DNA from 3 places in the Pseudoalteromonas sp. Bsw20308 genome. Region 1 is predicted to be linked to each of the others. Evidence: predicted binding sites of a transcription regulator. Region 1 holds the regulator's gene; each other region holds the start of a gene.
What was found. The regulator MetJ, encoded in region 1, represses methionine synthesis genes. The targets are predictions, from matches to a motif close to TAGACGTCTAGACGTCTA.

Region 1 (8,055 bases):
CTTCTATTCCGACAGAAACACGAATAAGCGTATCACCAACGCCGGCTTCTAAGCGCGCTGTTGCATCCATCCCTGCATGCGTCATGGTCGCAGGGTGGCATATTAAGCTCTCAACGCCGCCTAGCGACTCAGCTAAACTAAAGTTATGTAGACTAGTTAAAAATGCCGCTGCATCGTTTATGTCGCCTTTAATATCAAAGCTAACCATGCCACCAAAACCAAGCTGCTGTGCTTTCGCTAATTCATGTTGGGGGTGCGACTCAAGCCCAGGGTAATAAACTTGGCTAACGAACTCAGATTCTTCGAGATACTGAGCTATTGCTAATGCATTTTCTTGATGCTGCCTTAAGCGCACATTTAAAGTACGTAAACCACGAAGCGTTAAATAGCTATCAAAAGGTGCCCCTGTGATACCAATGTTATTAGCCCACCAAGCAAGCTCGTCACCGATCTCTTGTGTTGCAGCAATAACAGCACCGCCCACTACATCTGAGTGTCCGTTAATATATTTAGTGGTTGAATGCACCACAATATCTACACCAAACTTAATCGGATTTTGTAAAGCAGGCGATAAAAATGTATTGTCAGCGGCCACCAGTGCGCCACACTGCTTAGCAATATCAGTAACCGCTTTAATATCAGTTAAACGTAGTACAGGGTTACTTGGTGTTTCAATCCAAATGAGTTTTGGTTTAATTACTAATATTTTTTGAAGACTTTCTGGTTTTGTTAAATCTAAAACCTCAAGCTTTAGCAAGCCACGCTTTTGCAGGGACGTAAATAAACGGTAGCTTCCACCGTAGCAGTCGTGTGGGATCACTAACGTGTCGTCGTAATTAAGCAGCTGAGTTGCTAAATGTACAGCCGCCATGCCTGTGGCTGTAATTATGCCGCGTACTCCCCCTTCGAGCTCAGCAAGGGTCTCAGCTAAGATATCGCGGTTAGGATTACCGCTGCGGCCATAATCATATTGGCGTTTAGTATCAAAATCGGCAAACGAATAAGTAGTCGATAAATAGATTGGCGCGACCACTGCACCGTGGTGTTTATCGGCTTCAACGCCACTACGGACCGCAATGGTTGCTTTGTTTTTTTCGCTCATATTCGTCACCTGATTAGTTTGGATGTTTAGACGTCTAAAAGAGTAGTTTATTCAATTTGAGAAGTCAAAACATTTAAACAGCTAGATGGCCAAACAACTAGTATTTGACTATCTTTTTTAAATCGATAGAATTTCACGCATATTCACACGCATTTTAGCGCATGTGAGCAATTAATAATCTGAGGCAACGATACATCTTATGGCTAAATGGAATGGTGAGTATATTCACCCATACGCAGAACACGGGAAAAAATCAGAACAAGTTAAGAAGATCACCGTTTCGATCCCACTGAATGTATTAAAGGTATTAACTGACGAACGTACTCGTCGTCAAATTAATAACCTGCGTCACGCAACAAACAGTGAGCTACTATGTGAAGCGTTTTTACATGCATTTACAGGTCAACCTTTACCTAATGACGATGACTTACGTAAAGATAACGCTGAAAAAGTACCAGAAGAAGTGAAAAAAATAATGCAAGAAATGGGGTTAGAAGTCCCTGTTTTAGATGACGAATAAATAGATAAAGTAAAATAAAAAAACCTCAGTAATTACTGAGGTTTTTTTATGATTAAATTTTACGGTATAGATTTACTGCATATAGCTTTCTGGCAAATCAATTTGTGCCACACCCGACTCAACAGCAGCAAGAGCAACCGCTCTTGCTATACGTGGTAATAAACGTGGATCCATCGGTTTTGGAATAATATATTGAGCACCAAATTCCAGCTTATCAACACCGGCAGCTTTTAAGACCTCGGCTGGTACAGGCTCTTTTGCAATGCTACGAATCGCTTCTACTGCTGCTATTTTCATTTCATCGTTAATTGCACTTGCGCGCACATCTAGTGCACCACGAAAAATAAACGGGAAACACAAAACATTATTCACTTGGTTTGGATAATCAGAACGCCCTGTCGCCATAATTAAATCGTTGCGTGCGCTGTGTGCAAGTGCGGGATCAATTTCAGGGTCGGGGTTTGAGCACGCAAACACAACCGGCTTATCAGCCATCAGTTTTAAATCATTGGCTGCTAACAAATTAGGCCCAGATACACCAACAAATACATCAGCATCAGCAATAACATCTTGCAACGTACGCTTATCCGTATTGTTAGCGAATAGTTGTTTGTACTCGTTTAAATCATCACGACGAGTATGAATAACGCCTTTACGGTCAAGCATGTAAATGTGTTCACGCAGTGCACCACACTTAATTAACAGTTCCATACAGGCAACTGCAGCCGCACCAGCACCTAAACATACTATAATAGCCTCTTCTATCGATTTCTCTTGCACTTCAAGTGCATTCAACATACCAGCGGCTGTTACAATTGCAGTGCCGTGTTGATCGTCATGAAAAACCGGAATACTACAGCGCTCAATCAATGCCTTTTCAATTTCAAAACACTCTGGGGCTTTAATATCTTCAAGATTAATACCACCAAATGTATCGGCAATATTAGCAACCGTGTTAATAAAGTCTTCTGTTGTTTTATGCTTCACTTCGATATCAATAGAATCAAGGCCTGCAAAGCGCTTAAATAACAGCGCCTTGCCTTCCATTACAGGCTTTGATGCCAATGGGCCTAAATTACCCAAGCCCAAAATTGCAGTACCATTAGTGATAACTGCAACCATATTACCTTTACCGGTATATTTATAAGCATTTGCAGGATCAGCAGCAATTTCACGCACAGGTTCAGCAACACCTGGGCTATATGCTAAAGCTAAATCTTGAACCGTTTCGGCAGGCTTGGTTAGCTCAATGCTGATTTTTCCTGGAACGGGATGAGAATGGTAATGTAGTGCTTGTTCACGAAAGTCTGACATAACGCGATTGTATCCTGCAATTTAAGTTAAAGTGAGAGGTGTTGTCTGGGTTACGATACCCTTATTATTTTTAAATTCCAAGCAATATCAGGTCTATCCTGTTATATGCTAGATTCATTAATTTTAAGAGGTTTTTCAGTAACTTTGCGAAGATATAGCGACATTTCATAAATAGAAATTCATATAAAAAGCATTTTTAGAGGTACTTTTAGCCGCGAGCCATTTTCTCTAAAAACGACTATCAAATTTTTAGTATAAATAACTATAAACAGCTTAATAGTCTACTTTAAAAACATTTATCTTCACGTTAGCTACATTTAACAACTTAGTTAAAAAATGAACACTTCAAAATATAGAGACTATTACGTACTTTGTCTGCAAAGGTTTATGCATACTCAGAATAAGAACAAGAAATAGTTATGCAAAGGAGATAACGTATAAATAGGCAGGAAAAGCACGTAAAGATAAATTTCAGGCACAAAAAAAGCACCCTAAGGTGCTTCCTTTAACTAAATAGCAAAAGTTACTTTTTGCTACCAAGTGCACCGAAACGCTTGTTGAAACGATCAACACGTCCACCAGTGTCTAAAACTTTTTGCTTACCAGTGTAAAACGGGTGACACGCAGAACATACGTCTAAGTGAATGTTTTTACAAAGAGTAGAGCTTGTTTCGAATTCATTTCCGCATGAACATGTTGCTGAAATTACTTCGTACTTAGGGTGAATACCTTCTTTCATAGAAACCTCTAGTTAAGGCCGCATCGCTCTCCAAACCCGTAGTTTGGTACCATACGTCGTTAAAACAAATTTGTTGGTGGCGGATTTTATCCAACAACTACCGAGCACACAAGGTTTAATTATAATTTTTTGCTAAAAAAGTAACCAAATAATAAAATGACTATAATTTGCTAGTAGGTTTTTAACTGTATATTTAGTACATTACACCATTAATTTTATTGGTTGAGTTGTTATGCGTTTTGTTGAAGTTGCTATTAAAGTCCCATTACCGCGCACCTTTGATTATAAAGTAGATGAACAGCTCTCAGGCTTGGTTTCTGATCTGAAGCCCGGAATGCGCGTTTTGGTACCCTTTGGTAATCAGCGTAAAGTGGCTGTTATATTAGCAGTAAAAAAGAGTACTGAAGTACCCGAGAGTAAAATTAAAAGCATTTTTGAAGTTATCGACGATACCCCAATATTATCTAGCGAACATTTAGATCTCCTTAGTTTTACAGCGCGTTATTATTGTTACCCACTCGGCGAAACGATTCATATAGCTCTGCCTAGTGCACTACGCCAAGGTGAATCACCAGACAAAACAAGCATTAACATGGTAATACTTACCGAAAAAGGCGCTAAAGTACCGTCATTAAAAGCTAAAACTCAACTCAACTTATTAAAGCAGTTATCACAATCAGGTAAGTCATCGTTAACCGAACTAAAAGCACTTGGCTTTAGTAAAAAAACAATAGATAGCCTCATTGCTAAAGAACTCATCACACAAACTATCGAACACGATAACCAATGGCAAAGCGTTGCGCCAACCGTCGGTAGTAAACCTGTACTTAATAAAGAACAAGCAGTGGCCTGTACAGCAATCAATCAAAGTACCGGTTTTAGCAGCTTTTTATTAGAAGGCGTAACGGGCAGTGGTAAAACTGAAGTGTATTTACAGTGCTTAGAAGAAGTATTAAAACGTGGCGAGCAAGCCCTCGTACTCGTGCCCGAAATCGGCCTAACACCGCAAACGGTAAACCGTTTTCGTCGCCGCTTCCCAGATACACCTGTTATGCTTTGGCACTCAGCACTTACCGACAACGAACGCCTACAAACATGGCGATTTTGTGAAAAAGGCAGTTGTGCGATAGTTATTGGCACACGTTCGAGTATTTTTCTGCCATTTTTAAAACTCGGTATGATTGTTGTTGACGAAGAACACGACTCGTCATTTAAACAACAAGATACCCTTCGTTACCATGCTCGTGATTTAGCCGCTTATAGAGCTTTTCAGCATAAAATTCCGCTTATATTAGGCAGCGCCACACCCGCGCTTGAAACGCTCCACAAAGCACTTAATAACAAATATCAGTTATTAAGCTTAACCGAGCGCGCGCAAACAGCCACCGACAACCAGTTTAAGTTACTCGATATGAAAGGTCAGCCCGACCAAGCAGGTATTGCACATGCTAGCCTTGCCACTATGCGACAGCATTTAAACCGCGGTAAACAGGTTATGGTGTTTTTAAATCGTCGAGGTTTCTCACCCACTCTTATTTGCCATGAGTGTGGCTGGCTAAGTGAATGTAAACGCTGCAGCACCAGCGCCACTTTTCACAAAGCGATTGGGCAAATGATCTGCCATCACTGTGGCGACCAGTACCCTGTTCCTCACCAATGCCCTGATTGTGGCAGCACGCAAATATTTCCTAACGGCAAAGGCACAGAGCAAATTGAAGAATTTTTATCAACCGAATTCCCTGATACACCCGTTACTCGCATAGACCGCGATTCAACTCGCCGTAAAGGTAGCCTTGAAAAGGCACTCGATGAAATTAACTTAGGGGGGGCGCGTATTTTAGTAGGCACACAAATGCTTGCTAAAGGTCATCACTTTGCAGATGTAAGCCTCGTTATAATTTTAGACGTTGATAGCGGGTTATATTCATGCGATTTTAGAGCGACAGAGCATTTAGCACAGTTAGTTACTCAGGTAGCTGGTCGTGCAGGACGTTCAGGGGAGCCTGGCCAAGTATTATTACAAACACACTTTCCAGAGCACCCACTTTTACAAGACTTAGTTAATAACGGTTATCAGGATTTTGCCCGTTTTGCCCTTAGTGAGCGCGATGATGCGGACTTACCACCCATTACAAATATGGCCATTGTCCGTGCACAAGGACATAGTATTAAACTAGTCGTCGATTTTTTGACGGATTTGGTTCCTGTGAATGGGGTATCTGGTATACAATTGCTCGGTCCGATCCCTGCACCTCTTGAAAAAGTCGCAGGTATGTATCGCTTTCAATTACATATTCAAGCGCAAGATCGTCGCATATTACATCAGTACCTTGCGCAAATGGTTGATTATTTAAGCTCAAGCAAACTTGCACAAAAAGTGCGCTGGAGCTTAGACGTAGACCCTATAGACATGATTTAGGTTAAGGCCAAAATAACGCTATGGCACAGCACGATTACATTAACAAAAAACCAGCAAATAGAAAAAACACTAAAAAAGCACCCACTAAAAAACCATTTCCAATTTTTTTAGTGAGCATTGCTATTTTACTTGTAGGTGGTTTCGTTTACGGATTATGGTTTATTAAAAGTAATGCCGATCCAAAACTTGTCGAAAAGCAAGCTCACCCAACTGCGCCTGAAAAAGTAGAAGTTGTTATTCCACGCACGCCGGAATTTATTAAAGAAATTAGAAACCACGAGATTCAAGTTGAAGTAAAAGAACTTGAGCAAAAAGGTCCTTATGTTATGCAATGCGGTTCGTTCAGAACTCATGCACAAGCTGAATCGTTAAAAGCTAAAATCGCATTTGCAGGGCTCATTTCTGAGATAAAACAGGCTGAAGGCAGCAATGGTACTTGGTATAAAGTACGTTTAGGCCCTTATAAAACCAAACGCCAAGCCGAAAGCGATAAAAACAAACTTAAACGTGTAAAAATAGTCGGCTGCGGAATTTGGGGCTGGACTTGAAAATAAACCATTCACCCATATAACCTCATCATAATCGTTTTTTACGAGCTGCCTCTGCAGCTCGATGATGAGGAATAACATGACTACTATCGTAAGTGTTCGCCGCGGCGACAAAGTTGTAATTGGCGGCGATGGCCAAGTGTCCCTTGGTAACACCGTAATGAAGGGCAACGCCCGCAAAGTTCGACGCCTTTATAATGGCAAAGTAATCGCTGGTTTTGCCGGCGGTACTGCTGATGCCTTCACTCTTTTCGAACGCTTTGAAAGCAAATTAGAAATGCACCAAGGAAACCTAACTAAAGCCGCAGTAGAAATGGCTAAAGATTGGCGAAGTGACCGTGCACTTCGAAAACTCGAAGCGCTGCTCGCTGTAGCAGACGAAACAGCCTCTTTAATTATTACCGGTAACGGTGATGTGGTTCAGCCAGAAAACGACCTAATTGCAATTGGCAGTGGTGGTAACTTTGCCCAATCAGCAGCAACAGCCTTATTAGAAAATACCGACTTAAGCGCTCGTGAAATAGTAGAAAAAAGTTTAACTATTGCAGGCAACATCTGCGTATTTACTAATAACTTCCAAACAATCGAAGAATTATAATAGGAACTATTATGTCTGATATGACCCCAAGAGAAATTGTTCACGAGCTAGATCAGCATATTATAGGTCAGGCTAAAGCTAAAAAAGCAGTAGCTATCGCGCTTCGTAATCGCTGGCGTCGTATGCAATTAAATGAAGATTTACGCAGCGAAGTAACACCAAAAAATATTTTAATGATTGGTCCAACCGGCGTAGGTAAAACAGAAATTGCACGCCGTTTAGCAAAATTAGCGAATGCGCCATTCATTAAAGTAGAAGCTACTAAGTTCACTGAAGTTGGCTATGTTGGTAAAGAAGTTGAGACAATCATACGCGATTTAGTCGATGTATCAATTAAAATGACTCGCGAACAGCAGACTAAAAAGTTTAAACATCGCGCCGAAGAAGCAGCAGAAGAGCGCATTTTAGATGCCCTTTTACCTCCTGCAAAAGACCAATTTGGCGAAAGCCAACGCGACGATAATTCATCAACACGCCAAACATTCCGTAAAAAGCTACGTGAAGGTCAGTTAGATGATAAAGAAATTGAAATCGATTTAGCACAAGCACAACCAAACGTAGAAATTATGGCGCCTCCTGGTATGGAAGATATGACCAACCAGCTACAAAGCATGTTTCAAAACATGGGCGGCGATAAGCGTACTAAACGTAAACTAAAAATCAAAGAAGCCTTCAAACTATTAACGGAAGAAGAAGCCGCTAAATTAGTAAATCCTGAAGAGCTAAAAGAACAAGCTATTTTTGCAGTAGAGCAAAACGGTATTGTGTTTATTGATGAAATAGACAAAATTTGTAAGCGCGGCGATTCTTCAGGC
Region 2 (8,055 bases), 1.3 Mb from region 1:
GTGTTGTACGCTGCTTTTATTAATTCTTTTGATTAATAAACTGCAAGAACGCATAACTTACCTAAATTACAGGCAATAAAAAAGAGCCATACGGCTCTTTTTTATAATACTTTGGAACTAAATTTTATTTAAGATCCATCTCTTGGATGATCTCGTGTGCGATTTCAGGTGTCGTGCTAACAGGCTTTTCGTGTAGGTTTGCTTTTATCTGCCCTTTTCGATGTTTTAGTGCCGCATCGAGTTTTTTAGCTGCACTTGCAATGGCAGGGTACATAACTTCGTTTTCCCCTTTTACCGATATGCGCGTGCCTTCGTAATTAGTGCTAATTTCAGCTTGGATTTTATGATGCTCTTTAGACAAAATAATATCGAGTGCAATAAGCGATGGAAAGTGGCTCTCGATTTTTGAAAATTTTTCGTTGATGTGCTCTCTAATAGAGTCAGTAACTTCAACATGGTGACCAGAAAGATTAATTTTCATAGGGTATCCTTTTATTTGTTACCTCATAAATAGTATTGGGGGCTATTTAGATTAACACAAGGAAAAAAGAGAGATATTTGAGGTTTATTTGCGGCTTTTGGTGATTTAAATCATGCGTTGTGCAAAGTTTATGCAAAGCCCATTGTACATGGGCTTTCAGACGTCTACTTAACTTAAACTAAGATTGGTTAATCTGTGTACGAACAACAGTAGTCAGCAAAATCAGATACTTTTACTTTAAAGCTTACATTTGCATCAACATTAAACGACTCACCCGCGTTAAATGTTTTCCACTCACTTGCACCTGGTAATAAAATATCCCATTGGCCAGCTAAAAGCTCCATGCATTCTTTTTGGTTTGTATCAAAAACAAACTCACCTGGTTGCATAAAGCCTAACGTTTTCGCTTCGCCATCACCTAAAATAACGGTACGGCTTGACACTTTTCCGTCAAAATATACATTGGCTTTTTTTACTACACTTACGTTATCGAACTTTGGCATTTTTAGCTCCTGCTAATTTTTATATTTAATTGCGGTCACATTGCCTGATACATAATGAGCTTGCAAGGAAGTGGAGCGAAAAACATTAAGTCAAAATATCATAACGGCAAACAACAACTTATTTTTATTGAATATTAGCTTTTAGAGGATATGTTAAATAATTAGAAGCTACGCTTCTCACGTGAGCAAGCTCTACGTCTACAAATAACGCTCCTTAACTTTTGGTGCAACTTTTTGTAAAGCTAGCTTTTCTTGTTTTAAAAGTAACTCTTTTACAAAATTTTAAACCAGCGAGATCGCGCAACAGAACTTATAATTTATTACAAGGAGGAATAAGAGACACTGCGCTTTCAAAAAAAGAGATAAGGCTCTGACAAAGTTAAACGCCCTGCGAGTTATTAGTAATTAAATTATCGTGGTCGGGGGGTAACTCAGTAAGCTTTATTGATTCCATAATCCGCTGTTGTGACTCAAGTGCATGCTTAGCCCATTTTTTATGCTTATCAGAGCGATCAATACGATGATTAAATTCAACCTCTAAAAAAGCATGTTCACTTAATGGTAAACAATAAAAATCTTGGCGAGAGAGGCTATTATTTCTTTTTACTTGGTAGAACACCCACTGGCAATTGTTAAATATAACTTCTTTGGCTGCTGGTAGTGGTGGATATCCTCGAGTCTCAATACGCCCTAAAATTTCTTCTTTCAGTGCCTCACCTTCCCAAGGGTTTGCTCTTTTACTGGATTCTAACGTGGTATCATTTTTAACTTCGGTATTTCTGCCATCAGGTCCCCAATGGAAGTTATCGTATGATTCAATCACAAAACGCTTTAATTGCACGGTATCCAGTACATTGATTTCATTAGTTTGTTTAATCCTTAGTTGGCAACTAAGCATGCCATACTCACTACTTGGTAAATAGCTTACTGGTGGCAAGTACATCCAGTTTTTAGTAAGCATATGTACATATACGTGGTGGAAATAATCTTCCTTGTGCTGATTAAACCAACTTGTTGAATTATAGGGAAATGAGACATCAATTGTAGAAGGTACAGCAGCAACATTACTACTAGGCATATCAAGGGTTAATAGCTTACCTTCTAAAATAAAGCGATAGTAGATGCAATTTTCAAAATTAGGCCCCTCAATAAAACCACGATAAAACGCCTTGGCTAAATTAAACACTTTTAGAATTATCAGCAATTAAATTATCGTGATCTGGAGGTAAATCACTGAGCTTTATTGATTCCATAATCCGCTGTTGTGATTCAAGTGCATGCTTAGCCCATTTTTTATGCTTGTCAGAGCGATCAACACGATGGTTAAACTTTACTTCTAAAAAAGCATGCTCACTTAATGGCAAACAATAAAAATCGTGACGAGAGCGCCTATTACTTTTTTTTACTTGGTAAAATACCCATTGGCGATTATTAATCATAACCTCTTTAGCGGCAGGTAATGGCGGCTTTCCATAAGATTCAATACGACCTATAATTTCTTCTTTTAAAGCTTCCCCCTGCCAAGGATTTGCTCTTTTACTCGATTCTAAGGTGGTATCATTTTTGATTTTAGTGTTTTTTCCATCTGGGGCCCAATGAAAGTCATCGTACTCATCAATTACAAAATGTTTTAATTGGCTGATATCAAGCACATTGATTTTATTGGTTTGTTTAATCCGTAACTGACAACTGAGCATGCCATACTCACTACTGGGCAAATAACTAACTGGTGGTAAATACATCCAATTTTCAGTGAGCATATGTACGTATTCATGGTGTAAATAGTTTTTTTTATGTTGTTTAAACCAGCTGGTCGAATTATAGGGAAACGATATATCAATAGTAGACGGTACAGCTGCGACATTGCTATCCGGTACATCGAGAGTGAGTAGTCTGTCTTCTAAAATAAGACGATGGTGAACACAATTTTCAAAATTGGGCCCACCAATAAAACCACGATAAAACGCCTTAGCTAATTTGATCATAACCGTGCATCCGTAGTCGGTAGAGTTTTAATAAACTTTCTTACTACATCGGCCTTATCATTATAACCAAGCATTTGAAGTTGGTCAGCGTAAGTGACTAGACCTAAAAATGGTAAAGTATGAGGGCTGGCACCAGCATCATCACCTGTAACTAAGCCTTTAAATTTCATCGAACGGACAAGACTGCTTGACGATAAGTCATTACGGCCAGCTAGATTAGGTACTAAATCATAGGGGTTATTACGCACCGCAACAACTTTTAATCCGGTACTATGGGCAATGCGTTTTAAACGCTCGATATTTGAGCCTGAGCCATGCACGGCTAATTGTTGGCCTGTAAGTGACTTACCATAATATATACGATAGTGCTCCAGGGCTGCGCAAAAAATTATCGCGCCTTGGCTGTGCGCTAACCATTTAACCTGCTTACCTTGCTGGTTATTTTGTGCCAACACCGCTGCTAAATGTTGAGCGTTATGGGATTTAGTACCTAAGCGTTTATCAAACGCACATTCCACCAAATCTAGCTTTGGTCGATCTGTTGGGTTATGAAACAGCGTATAAGCTTTAATACCGTCTCCCTCATAAGCTCTATCAAGGTGGGTGCCCATTAACCATGTAGCTTTGGTAAGCTCATTTTGCATACCATTGACTGCTGCGTGTTGTGTATTGACTCGAGTCGTTGGAGTAACGTCTTCATCCCACGCTCCTTGTATTTCTTCTATCTCTTCCCTCTTCATGGCTTTATTATAAGTATGATTACTAAGCCTTTTTACTTCATAAAGCATCGTACGCTCTGCAGCAAAGTTACTTTTAGCTCCCTGCAATTGCCTATCGAAAAGTATATCTTCCAAATTGATAAAATTATTTTTAAGTGAGTATTCAATTAAAAAATGATAATTACGAAATGGGTACTTTGTTCGCCATAAACGGCGCAGCGGGTTACGGCTATGCTTAATTGAGTTTGTAGCATTAGGGTTCGAGCATATTTGAATAATATCGGCGCATACCATTTTTAAATCATAGTCATTGAGCTGCGATAGCATAGCAAGTGCTTGGCAAGTAAATTTAGCTTTACTAAATGGGAAGTTAACGGGGAGCTTAACACCAAAATCTCGACAGCTAAGCGCGTCAAGTGGGATAACAGAATGAGCATTGATAGTTTTATTGAGTTTAGACCAAGACATATTTCTTCCTTGTAAATGAGTCTGGGTTAAAATACTACGTTAAATTATTTATTAGAGCAAAAATAATTTAACGCAGTATTTTAATGTTGAATTACATCTTTCTGGCTCCATTGTAGGTCGTCATTTATGGCGTCATATTTTTGATTTACCTTTAACGCGCTAAAGCACGACCTACAAACAAAAAAGCCCGCCCTGTTTTAAACAGAGCGGGCTTTTAATCTTTAAAGCAATCGATTAAAAAAGCTCGTTTGCTTTGCTTACAATGTTTGCCACTGTAAAACCAAAGTGCTCAAACAACTCATTAGCTGGTGCCGACTCACCAAAGGTAGTCATACCTACTACTGCGCCATTTAGACCTACGTACTTGTACCAGTAGTCAGCAATACCCGCTTCTACTGCTACGCGGCGTGTAACAGATGCCGGTAATACGCTTTCTTTATACTCTGCGCTTTGATCTTCAAAGGCATCAGTACATGGCATAGATACAACACGTACCTTTTTACCTTGGCTGCGTAGCTCAGTTGCTGAATCTTGTGCTAGTTGCACTTCAGAGCCCGTCGCAATGAAAATAATCTCAGGGTTGCCGTCACAGCTAAGGATGTAACCACCCTTTTTAACATCGCTTAATTGCTGTGCGTCACGCGCTTGTTGCTCAAGACCTTGGCGAGTAAAGATTAACGATGTAGGACCGTCTTTACGCTCAATAGCTTGTTGCCATGCAATTGCCGACTCAACTTGGTCACATGGACGCCAGTTGTATAAGTTAGGCGTTAAACGCATGCTTGCAATTTGCTCTACTGGTTGGTGAGTTGGACCATCTTCACCTAAACCGATTGAATCGTGCGTGTATACAAAAATGCTTGGTTGCTTCATTAATGCAGCCATACGTACAGCATTTTTTGCATATTCAACAAACATTAAGAACGTAGCACCGTAAGGAATAAAGCCTTTATGAAGGGCAATACCATTCATAATTGCCGACATACCAAACTCACGTACACCGTAGTAAATATAGTTACCGCTTGCATCGTCGTGTGTTAAACCTTTAGAACCATCCCAAATTGTTAAGTTTGAGCCTGCTAAATCGGCTGAGCCACCCATAAATTCTGGTAATAACGGACCAAATGCGTTTAATGCATTTTGCGATGCTTTACGAGACGCTGGGTTTGCAGGGTTTGCTTGTAATTGCTCAATGTAAGCTTGAGATTTTTCAGCCCAATCACCAGGAAGCTCGTTGTTAATACGACGCTTGTATTGTGCTGCAAGCTCTGGGTATGCTTTTGCGTATGCTGCAAATTTTTCGTCCCAGCTTGATTCAAGCTGTTGACCTTTTTCTTTGCTATCCCATTGTGCGTAAATATCATCAGGAATTTCGAACGCATCGCCTGTCCAACCTAAGAATTCGCGAGACGCTTTAATTTCGTCATCACCTAGTGGTGCACCGTGGCAATCGTGGCTACCAGATTTATTAGGTGAACCGTAACCAATAATTGTTTTACAACAAATTAGTGATGGCTTATCGGTAACACTTTTAGCCTCTGCAATTGCAGCGCTTATAGCATCGCTGTCGTGACCATCAACATCGCTAATTACATGCCAACCGTATGCTTTAAAGCGAGCTGGCGTGTCATCTGTAAACCAACCTTCTACTTCACCATCGATTGAAATGCCGTTGTCATCCCAAAATGCAACAAGTTTACCCAGACCTAATGTGCCTGCAAGTGAACCTGCTTCATGAGAAATACCTTCCATAAGGCAGCCATCGCCCATAAATGCATAGGTAAAGTGATCAACAATATCGTGACCTTCACGGTTAAACTGTGCAGCTAGCGCTTTTTCAGCAATGGCCATACCTACGGCATTTGTGATCCCTTGACCTAATGGACCCGTAGTAGTTTCGATTCCTGGTGCATAGCCGTATTCAGGGTGACCTGGTGTTTTAGAATGCATTTGACGGAAGTTTTTAATTTCGTCCAATGGTAAGTCGTAACCACTTAGGTGCAATAGAGAATAGATAAGCATTGAACCGTGGCCGTTTGAAAGAATAAATCTGTCACGGTCAGCCCACTCTGGATTTGTTGGGTTATGTTTTAGATAATCGCGCCATAATACTTCTGCGATATCAGCCATGCCCATAGGGGCTCCAGGGTGACCAGATTTGGCCTTTTGTACTGCGTCCATTGACAAGACGCGAATTGCATTTGCAAGTTCTTTGCGAGATGGCATGAATTCTCCTACCTTTATATGTGTATTTGCACGGGTATTTATTATTCGTTTATGTATCCAAGTTTATTGAATACTGTTATACCGACCATTCTTACTTATTGTGGGGGCGGTGTGCAATTAAAAACCCCATAAAAGGGAGCATTATGAATATTTTTTAAGACCAGAACGACATTCGTAATTTTATTTAGACGTCTAGGCGTAAAAACACTATGCAAGGTGTTTTGTTTTCGATAAAATACGCCCCTTAATTTTTTAGCGCTAATACCGACGTTTGTGAAGCGCAATATTTGTGAGCAGAAATACAATGGCAAAACATTTATTTACTTCTGAATCAGTTTCTGAAGGTCATCCGGATAAAATCGCCGATCAAATCTCTGATGCGGTACTTGATGCTATCCTAGAGCAAGACTCTCATGCTCGCGTAGCGTGTGAAACGTACGTGAAAACCGGTATGGTTATGGTTGGTGGTGAAATCACGACTAGCGCATGGGTTGATATCGAAGAAATTACACGTAAAACAATTCGTGACATTGGCTACACAAATTCAGACATGGGCTTTGATGCCGATTCATGTGCAATTTTAAACACAATTGGTAAACAGTCTCCAGACATTAACCAAGGTGTTGACCGTACTAGCCCAGAAGAGCAAGGCGCTGGCGACCAAGGCTTAATGTTTGGTTACGCATGTAACGAAACAGAAGTACTAATGCCTGCTCCAATTACTTACTCACACCGTTTAGTACAGCGCCAAGCGCAAGTTCGTAAAAGCGGCGAGCTTAACTGGTTACGTCCAGATGCAAAATCTCAAGTTACTTTTGCATACGAAAACGGCAAGCCAGTAGGTATTGATGCTGTAGTGCTTTCTACTCAGCACAGCGAAGACATTTCGCAAAAAGATTTAGTAGAAGCGGTGATGGAAACAATCATCAAGCCGGTACTTCCTGCAGAACTTATTACAAGCGCGACTAAGTTTTTCATTAACCCAACAGGTCGCTTTGTAATTGGCGGACCAATGGGCGATTGTGGTTTAACAGGTCGTAAAATCATTGTAGATACATACGGTGGTATGGCTCGTCACGGTGGTGGTGCTTTCTCTGGTAAAGATCCATCAAAAGTTGACCGTAGTGCTGCATACGCTGCACGTTATGTTGCTAAAAACATTGTTGCTGCTGGCCTTGCTGACAAATGTGAGCTACAAGTTTCTTACGCAATTGGTGTTGCAGAGCCTACTTCTATCAGCGTTGAAACGTTTGGTACAAGCAAGCTAGAAGAAAGCCGTTTAATCGAGCTTATTCGTGAACATTTTGACCTGCGCCCTTACGGCTTAATTCAAATGCTTGATTTAGAACGCCCTATCTACCTTCCTACAGCGGCTTACGGCCACTTTGGTCGTGACGAATTCCCTTGGGAACGTACAGATAAAGCTGAAGCACTTCGCGCAGCTGCTGGCCTTTAATTGGTTAGGTAACTATCTAAATACAAAAAAAGCGCCAATTGGCGCTTTTTTTATGTATTATAAATAGCAGAATAAATTCAAACTTAATTAAAATAACGGTACATTAATAAAAATATTAAGGCAATTTACTCTTTGTTGCTCGGTTTTTACTTATTCTTACATGGATGTAAGCCAGTAGCGCAGCGCAGGAGCCGTTACCGAGCCCACTAGGTTACAA
Region 3 (8,055 bases), 1.3 Mb from region 1:
GGTCAAACATAATACCTTTACCCACTTTACATGCTGGGTGAATATCGACCCCAAACACTTCAGATGTTCGGCTTTGTACAAAGCGCGCTAACTCTTTACGGTTTTGTTGCCATAAGCAATTTGCTAAACGGTGCGCTTGAATAGCATGAAAACCCTTTAAGTTTAATATCACCGTAAGGTAAGTTTCGGCTGCGGGATCTCTGTCTTTTACCGCTTTAATATCCTCAGCTACATAAGTAAGCATACGATCGCACTTTACAAATGCTTGATCGAACAACTCACGAATAGTAAACGCAGATACCACCGCGTCCGCCAATTTATTAGCAACAATAAAGCTCAACGCTGAACCCAAACACTCATGATTCAAAATACATGAATACACATGACTCGCTAAAAGAGGTTCACGGGTTACGACTTCATTTGCTTCACTACGAAGCTGTTGCCAAATTTCATGACGCATAATACTGCACTGCCTTAAATTGATATAAAAGAGCCTTTTGCCAAGTCTAACGGATTTAAAGCCTAAGGTGTTAACCCCTTAGTTATTTGTTCTGGTTATTAGGTATAACCGTTTATTAAGTTTCATTATTAAATAACCTGAACTGTGGATAATAAATCTATCTGGAGCAGCTATTTTCAGCGCTAACTGCGTTGAATTTACTGAAAACCTCTGGCTAGAGAAAATAAATTTAAATACCACCATGATTCAATACGTTAGTAAATCTCTTAACCAGAGTTCAGATTAAATAATAAAAAAGCCCCAATACTTTAAGCATTGAGGCTTTTTCTAACGCTTAAAAACCACTTAAATTATTGAAATACTTTATCGACTTTCATCACTTCAATATTTTTTGCAGGAATTGCTAATTTGTAATCAGCAATCACTTTATCTTCAGCCACTAATTCGGCAGGTTTATTCGTGTTGTAAATCATTGGCGATGTTTGCTGCGATGCTAAACGTTTTTGCATATCAGCGCCGTCACCAGTAATAAATACATAGTGAACATTGTTTGTTTGTAAGTTTTCTTTAATAACGCGATTAACATCAGCAAGCGTTAGCGTTTTAAGTTTGTTAGTTACGTAACTTACAAAGCTATCTGTGTTGTAAAATTCGCTATCAAGTGCGTAACCTAATTGGCGGTTTTGACTTGCAACCATTTGCGGCACAAAGTTAATTAAAAAGTTACGCGTAGCTTCAAAGTCGTCTTCGCTCATACCATTTTTAATTAGCTTATCTAGTTCAAACAAGGCGGTACGTGTTGCAAAGTGCGCATCGTTATTAGAGCGAAGTGGGCGTAACCACACTTGAAATATTTGCTCTGAGCGCCCTAGGTTTGCATCTGGCTTGGTTTGAAACATACCACGTGGAAAGTATTCAATGTATGCGTAATCGCCATAGTTCATGCCGCGAGTTTCACGAATGCGCTCATATAAAAAGCTGTTAGAACTACGGTGCTCACCAAAGTACGAACGCACAAGCCAAAGGGTTGTCCAGTCTTCGCTACTTCTTATTGTATCAATAGGGAAACCAAATGATACCGCAGTCGATTGCGCTGACTTTTCTACAATAGTTGCATGATGACCTTTAAGCGCTGGCGCATCAGGAATACTTAAACGGCTTTGCTCACCTTTTGGTAGCGTTGCAAAGTCGCTCATCATTTTAGCTTTAAGTTTTGCTGGCACAGCCCCAATTAAGCCAACCGTGAGTTTAGATTGCGTAAGCTCGCTGTTATAAAACGCTTTAACATCATCTAGCGTCAGCGCTTCTAAATCCGAAATATCACCGTAGTTGTAGCTTTCGTAAGGGTGATTTTTGTAAAGCGCACTGTATAGCACTTCTTTACCTAGCTCTTCATCGTTAGATGCTTTTAAGCCTGACTTAATACCATCGATCATTTCTTTTTTAAGGCGTTTAAAGTCGTCATCTCTAAAGCCTGGGCTTAATAATTGATCGCTCACAAGTGAATACCACTGCGCTGCATTGTCTTTATGAATACGCCCTTGAAACGACAGCATTTCTTTATCTATTTGATAACCAAAGCTACCTGCAAGCGGATAAAGTGCTTTTTGAATATCTTTATAGCTTGTCGCCTCTGAGCCACCTTGTGCAAGCATAGCCGCAGTTAACGCAGCAACACCTTTTTTGCCTTGTGGGTCGGCAGCCGCACCGGTATTGAATAAAAAGTTAACATCGATTAATGGCGAGCCATTGGTTTTATCAAGTACTTTAAATGCAGGCTTCGCAGGTGCTTGTTCAAGCTTTGCAGTAAGCGCATTTAAATCAACTTCTTGCTCAAAACTTGGCGCTTTATCAAGTGCCGACATTGTTAATGTGGTACGTGCGTTATCAGTAAAGTATTTATTAGCAACGGCTTTAATATCTGCGCTGGTGATGTTATCTGCCGATTTATACAGCTGGTTTATAACCTCAGGATCACGCTCAAAATGCATGTAGCTGGCAAGGGTTGATGCAATCGCTTGCGACGAATCTAAACCATTAATAAAGCTGTACTTAAGGTTCGATTTTAAATCACTGAGCTTTTGCTCATCAACAAGCTCAGTGCGTGCTTTTGCATAAGTGCGGTTAATGGCATCGCGTGCAGTGGCTAAATCATCTGCGTTTTCTACTTTAACAAATACGTGTAATAAACCCGGATCTTTAGTCTCTGGGTTATAGGTAAACATTTGGCTGGCAATTTGTTTGTCGACCACTAGCTCTTGGTATAAATCTGAATTATTTGAAAAATAAAGCTGTGAGATTAAATCAAGTGCCGCTCTGTCTTTTTTAGCAGGTTCCCACGCAGCGCCTTTGTACGATACGAGTAACCAATGTCCTGGTAGCGCTTCATCTTGCTGGTGCAAATATTTTGGTGCTTGTTGAACAGGCTCTGCTTTAATGTCAGCAACATAGTTACCCTTTTTCCAGCTGCCCCAATGCTTTTTAACCATTGCCATTGTTGCTTGCGGGTCTACATCGCCCACAATGACAAGTGACACATACTCAGGCTTATAAAATTTAGCAAAAAACTCTTTCCCGTACGCCATTTGATCTGGCATGGCTTCTATGTCTTTAAAAAAGCCCATAGTGGTGTGTTTATACGTGTGCTTATCAAACGCTTCTTCGCGTACAGCGCTTAATAATTTACGAATTGGACTCGCGTTGTTTTTTAAGTACTCACCTTTTACCGTTTGTGCTTCTGTTCTAAATTGCTCTTCGGTGTAGGTTAAGTTTTGAAAAATATCAGCTTCAAGCTCAAGTACTTTATCAAGATGCTGCTTTGAAAAGTTTAAATGGTAATTTGTGTAATCGTTTGTTGTATAAGCGCGGTTATCAACACCTGAATTTTTTAATATGTCTGAGTAAGCATCTTCAGGGTATTTTTGTGAGCCTTTAAACATCATGTGTTCAAAAAAGTGAGCAAAGCCTGTTTTGCCCTCTTCAACTTCGTTACGCGATCCAACCGATACCGGAATTTGCAGCGACACTACATCAGGGTAATCGGTTTTAACAACCATGACACGTAAGCCGTTTTCTAGCTCTTCAATGACATAATCTTGCGAAAAAACACGATCATCAGCTTTATTTACTTGTTCTTGTTGTGCTGTTGTTTGGGTGCTTTGGTTTTGTTGCATGGCGCAACCTGTTAACGCCAGCGATACCGCTAAGCTGGTTGCTAATAATTTAAATTTCATTGTTGTCCCTTTTTAAATTGAGCAAATTTGTTGTCAGATGTATTACTAACTCACCCTCGATTATGCCCCAAAGCCAATAAATATAAGACCCCCAAGGGGATTTATTATGTAAACAACTGTGTCAATTATAAATTATGGGAACAAGCCCTATGAATAAACATCATGTTAGTTGAAAAACTTTCATTAAATAAATCTATCTAGACGTCTAAATGGCTGCTATATTAAATCCATCAAAACAAACTTAGCTGGAATGAGGATTATGGCTTTATCACTAAAAGAGAAGATAGTGGACACCAATCAAGGTGTTTATCTTATTGGTACTACCCCGCCTAAAATTGGCACCGATAAAGCGCAATTAAAAACCATTGCAGAAAAGCTATTAGGTCGCTTACACGAAATTGAATACGACGGCGTGATAATTTACGACATTCAAGACGAAAGCAGCAGAACTAACCAAGACCGCCCATTTGCGTTTAAACAAACCGTTGATCCGCGTGAATACAGCCATTTACTTCGTAATTTATCTGCACAAGATGTGATTACTTATAAAAGTGTGGCGCAGCGTGGCGTAGGCGAATTTAAAGATTGGCTAAGTGAAACTAAAAATGACTACGATTTACAAAATGTTGTTTTAGTAGGTAGCCCATCATCGATAGGCGATATAAAGCTAAGCCTGCCAGATGCTTATAAAGCGATGGCAGAGCAATCCGATGATTTCTTTTTAGGTGGCGTTACGATTGCCGAGCGCCATTCAAGTAAACGAAATGAGCACGAACGATTAATAGAAAAAACAGCACAAGGTTGTCAGTTTTTTATATCGCAAGCTGTTTACGATGCACAAGCTACTATAGAGCTAATCACTAGCTACGCACGTACGTGTAAAGCACAGAGTATTACACCTCAACGTATTATATTAACGTTTACCCCGTGCGGCGGCGAAAAAACCTTAGAGTTTATGCAATGGTTGGGTATCTCAGTGCCAGAGGCAACTAAATGGCGCATGCTCGATGCAGACAATACATTAAGTGAATCCGTCCGTATTTGCCGCGAAAACCTCGACTTAATACTTAAAAGCTGTGCGCACCTAGACGTGCCACTGGGCTTAAATATTGAAAGCTTAACAAACCGTAAAGAAGAAATTGACGCGTCAATTAACTTATACCGTTTATTAAAAGCCATTATGGAATTGAACCTTGCGGAAAAGCTAATAGCTTAAAGGCTAGGTTAGAGCTAATTAACACCCTTCTTGGCAAGCCTAATGGCTTGCTTTTTTATGTCCGTTCTTTGAAAAATTAATTAATAAATACAAGTAAAGATTTGCAGCTTAAGCTATCAATGAAAGCTATTTTTGGTTATTACTCTCAAGCCTTTTTAAGGCAACCCCCATCGATGAGCACATAACACCAAAAATTATTCCCTCATTAGATATAAATCTAATGCTAGGGAACGTTTCAAATAAGCTTATTATTGCTAAGGAAAAAATAAAACCTATCGCAGAAAAAACTAGCCAAGTTTGTGTGGCATGAACCTCCTTTTATAATTGTGCTTTTTTAGCGAGCTTATACGCTTGTTTATTTTTATACATTGCCTGGTCTGCATCATTTAATAGTTTTTCAAATGACTGCCTTTGTTTGTCAGTAAAGCTATAACCAATACTGAGCGATAAATCGCAAACGTCTTCTTTGAGTAAGGCTTTTGAATACTCAGTCGAAATTTTATCCATAATGTAGCCAATCTTACTTTTATCGCTTACTTGCATTACCACAACAAACTCATCACCTCCGATACGCCCGACTATATCAGCATCTCTTAAATGGGTTTTTAGCGTATCTGCCAATATAATTAAGGCTTTGTCACCCACTTCATGACCAAAGGTGTCATTTAATTTTTTAAAGTCGTTTATATCAATAAATAAACAACATACATCAAAACCTAAGCGCAGCGCTAAATTAAGCTTTTGCTGAGCGAGTAAACTAAGTGCTCGGCGGTTATAGATATTAGTTAGCGCATCGAGCATGGCTATTTCGCGCATTTGTTCATAACTATAAATAAGCGCTAAGTCGTCTTCAATTAAATCGCGTAGTTGTTCTATAAGCTCAAAATATTCATTGGTATAAGTTGTTTTTTTAGTGTCTTTTAAGCATAGCGTGCCAAATACTTCGCCTTCTGGCCAATGGATTGGTAAACCTAAGTAGGATTCAACACCATCTTCAACAACCTCCGGTAGAGTGTTCCATGCATCATTATTACTTGCATTATTAACGTATAAGGTATTGTTATTCTCTGCTACGTACTTACAAAAAAGAGGTGTTTGGGGAGGAAGGATAGGATTGGTCTCAAAGTTAGAGCCACCTTCGTTATTTCTAATAACAACGCGATAGCCTTTGCTTGTTGCCTGAACTATATAACCTGACGGGGCCGAAAATAGCCCCGTGATAAGATCAATTGTTTTTTGCCATTTATGCAAAGATATTTGGCCATCAATACCAGAAAATGCCCACTTATCAATTTCAAACATTGCTTTACCTCAGCTACTTATTAGCTTCAGTATAGGCAAAAAAGCAAAGGAAAAGCTATTATTTACGACGCCTACTTGGCTCTCTTTTTCCTGTGATGCGTTTTTTATCGCGATCTTTTCGCGACTTGTTGGTGTTTTTACGATTATCTTTTGGCTTTTTATTAGGATCTGGCTCGTAACCTTCTAACCACTGCGGCGTTAAACGCGTATCGAGTAGTACTTCAATTTCTTCTAGCAGCCATTGCTCTTCAAGACTTACCAGCGACATGGCAAGCCCTTGCTCACCAGCACGACCTGTACGGCCAATACGGTGTACGTAGTCCTCGGCAATATACGGTAGTTCAAAGTTAATTACGTATCTAAGTGTAGAAATATCTAAACCACGCGCGGCTACATCGGTTGCAACAAGTACGCGTGTAATACCTTCTTTAAAATTTTGCAATGCACGGTCGCGTGCGCCTTGAGATTTATCGCCATGGATTGATTCTGTTTTTAAACCGTCTTTACACATTTCTTTAGCGAGCTGATCAGCCATTTGTTTTGTGCGAGTAAAAATAAGCACTTGGCGCCAGTTTTTCATGCCAATCATGTGCGATACAAGTTCGCGCTTGCGGTCTTCATCTACAGCGTAAATAACTTGCTCTACTTCAACTGCGGCTGAGTTGCGCTTATCAACTTCAATTAGTTCTGGATTTTTAAGTAGTTTTTTACTGAGTTCAAACACGCTGTCATCAAACGTAGCAGAAAAGAGTAAAGTTTGGCGATCGCCCGGGATATGTCGCAATATACGTCTAATTTCATCAATAAAGCCCATATCAAGCATACGGTCTGCTTCATCAAATACGAGCGAATCTACACTTGAAAGTACCACACTGCCTTTAACTATATGATCGAGCAGACGCCCAGGTGTTGCCACGATAACTTGCGCTGTTTTAAGTGCTTTTATTTGTGGGCCAATACTTACGCCACCATAGGCTAAAGCGCCATTGATATGAGTGCCTTGTGCGTACTTTTCAAAGCTGGCAAATACTTGCTGAGCAAGCTCACGGGTTGGCGTTAAAATTACAACGCGGGCAAGGCCTTGCTCATCTTTTTTAGGGGTATTTAAAAGCTTATGTAACAGCGGTAAAACAAAAGCAGCTGTTTTACCCGTACCTGTTTGCGCGCTGCCCATTACATCACTTCCGGCTAAAATAGGCGGAATGGTTTTAATCTGAATTGCGGTAGGTTGAGTGTAATTATTTTGCTCAATCGCTGTTAATAATAACGGGTCGAGATTAAGTGATGAGAACGTAGTGACAGACATAAGCTTAGCTTTAAAATAACAAAGAGCGCTATTGTACGCATATTACTGTACTGCGTAAATTAACCAGTCCAGAAAAGTATTTAATCGTGATTGCTCACTTTCGCTTTAGCGCTAAAACAATAAAAAAACCCAATAAAAAAGGCGCTAAATAACAGCTGTATTTAGCGCCTTTTATAATTTGCTGTAGCTTTAAGCTGGCTTTAGTGTTGCTTTACGTTCGTTGTAAAACGCTATTAAATCGTCAACTGTTGCTTGGCAGTATTCGCGAATACCCGAAACCACCATGTGCTTTTCACCACAGCCCACTTTAACGCCGTTTTCTAGCAGGTTAAAACGTAGTGTAATTTTTCCGCGCTTACCGGCATACTCAAAACTAGGCTCTGCAAATTCAAGTATTGGCGCTGTTATATCAAGGTTATCAAGATTAATAAGCATTGATTCGTAAATTACCATCGGACGAGCAGGGTTTATCATTACCTCTTGCTTGCCCATTAATGGGATAATTACATGCGGAAAGGTAGTACCAGAAAACTCAACA

Region 2: a site for MetJ is predicted at 6,568-6,585, ahead of metK (methionine adenosyltransferase). Genes of this name have one in related genera too.
Region 3: a site for MetJ is predicted at 3,892-3,909, ahead of D172_RS04400 (methylenetetrahydrofolate reductase). Genes of this name have one in related genera too.

What each region holds. Positions count from the first base shown of each region.
Region 1 covers NZ_CP013138.1:3,625,767-3,633,821, forward strand. The annotation lists gene metB (cystathionine gamma-synthase) at 1-1,102, opposite strand, end outside; gene metJ (met regulon transcriptional regulator MetJ) at 1,302-1,622, shown strand; gene D172_RS15905 (malic enzyme-like NAD(P)-binding protein) at 1,695-2,936, opposite strand; gene rpmE (50S ribosomal protein L31) at 3,460-3,675, opposite strand; gene priA (primosomal protein N') at 3,908-6,094, shown strand; gene D172_RS15920 (SPOR domain-containing protein) at 6,115-6,642, shown strand; gene hslV (ATP-dependent protease subunit HslV) at 6,722-7,240, shown strand; gene hslU (HslU--HslV peptidase ATPase subunit) at 7,252-8,055, shown strand, end outside.
Region 2 covers NZ_CP013138.1:1,050,200-1,058,254, reverse strand. The annotation lists gene hpf (ribosome hibernation-promoting factor, HPF/YfiA family) at 125-481, opposite strand; gene D172_RS04545 (pyrimidine/purine nucleoside phosphorylase) at 670-984, opposite strand; gene D172_RS04540 (hypothetical protein) at 1,364-2,188, opposite strand; gene D172_RS04535 (hypothetical protein) at 2,163-2,969, opposite strand; gene D172_RS04530 (hypothetical protein) at 2,966-4,156, opposite strand; gene tkt (transketolase) at 4,391-6,382, opposite strand; gene metK (methionine adenosyltransferase) at 6,687-7,838, shown strand.
Region 3 covers NZ_CP013138.1:1,016,078-1,024,132, reverse strand. The annotation lists gene cysE (serine O-acetyltransferase) at 1-460, opposite strand, end outside; gene D172_RS04405 (M16 family metallopeptidase) at 811-3,693, opposite strand; gene D172_RS04400 (methylenetetrahydrofolate reductase) at 3,953-4,909, shown strand; gene D172_RS04395 (sensor domain-containing diguanylate cyclase) at 5,228-6,211, opposite strand; gene D172_RS04390 (DEAD/DEAH box helicase) at 6,270-7,517, opposite strand; gene D172_RS04385 (DUF3581 domain-containing protein) at 7,707-8,055, opposite strand, start outside.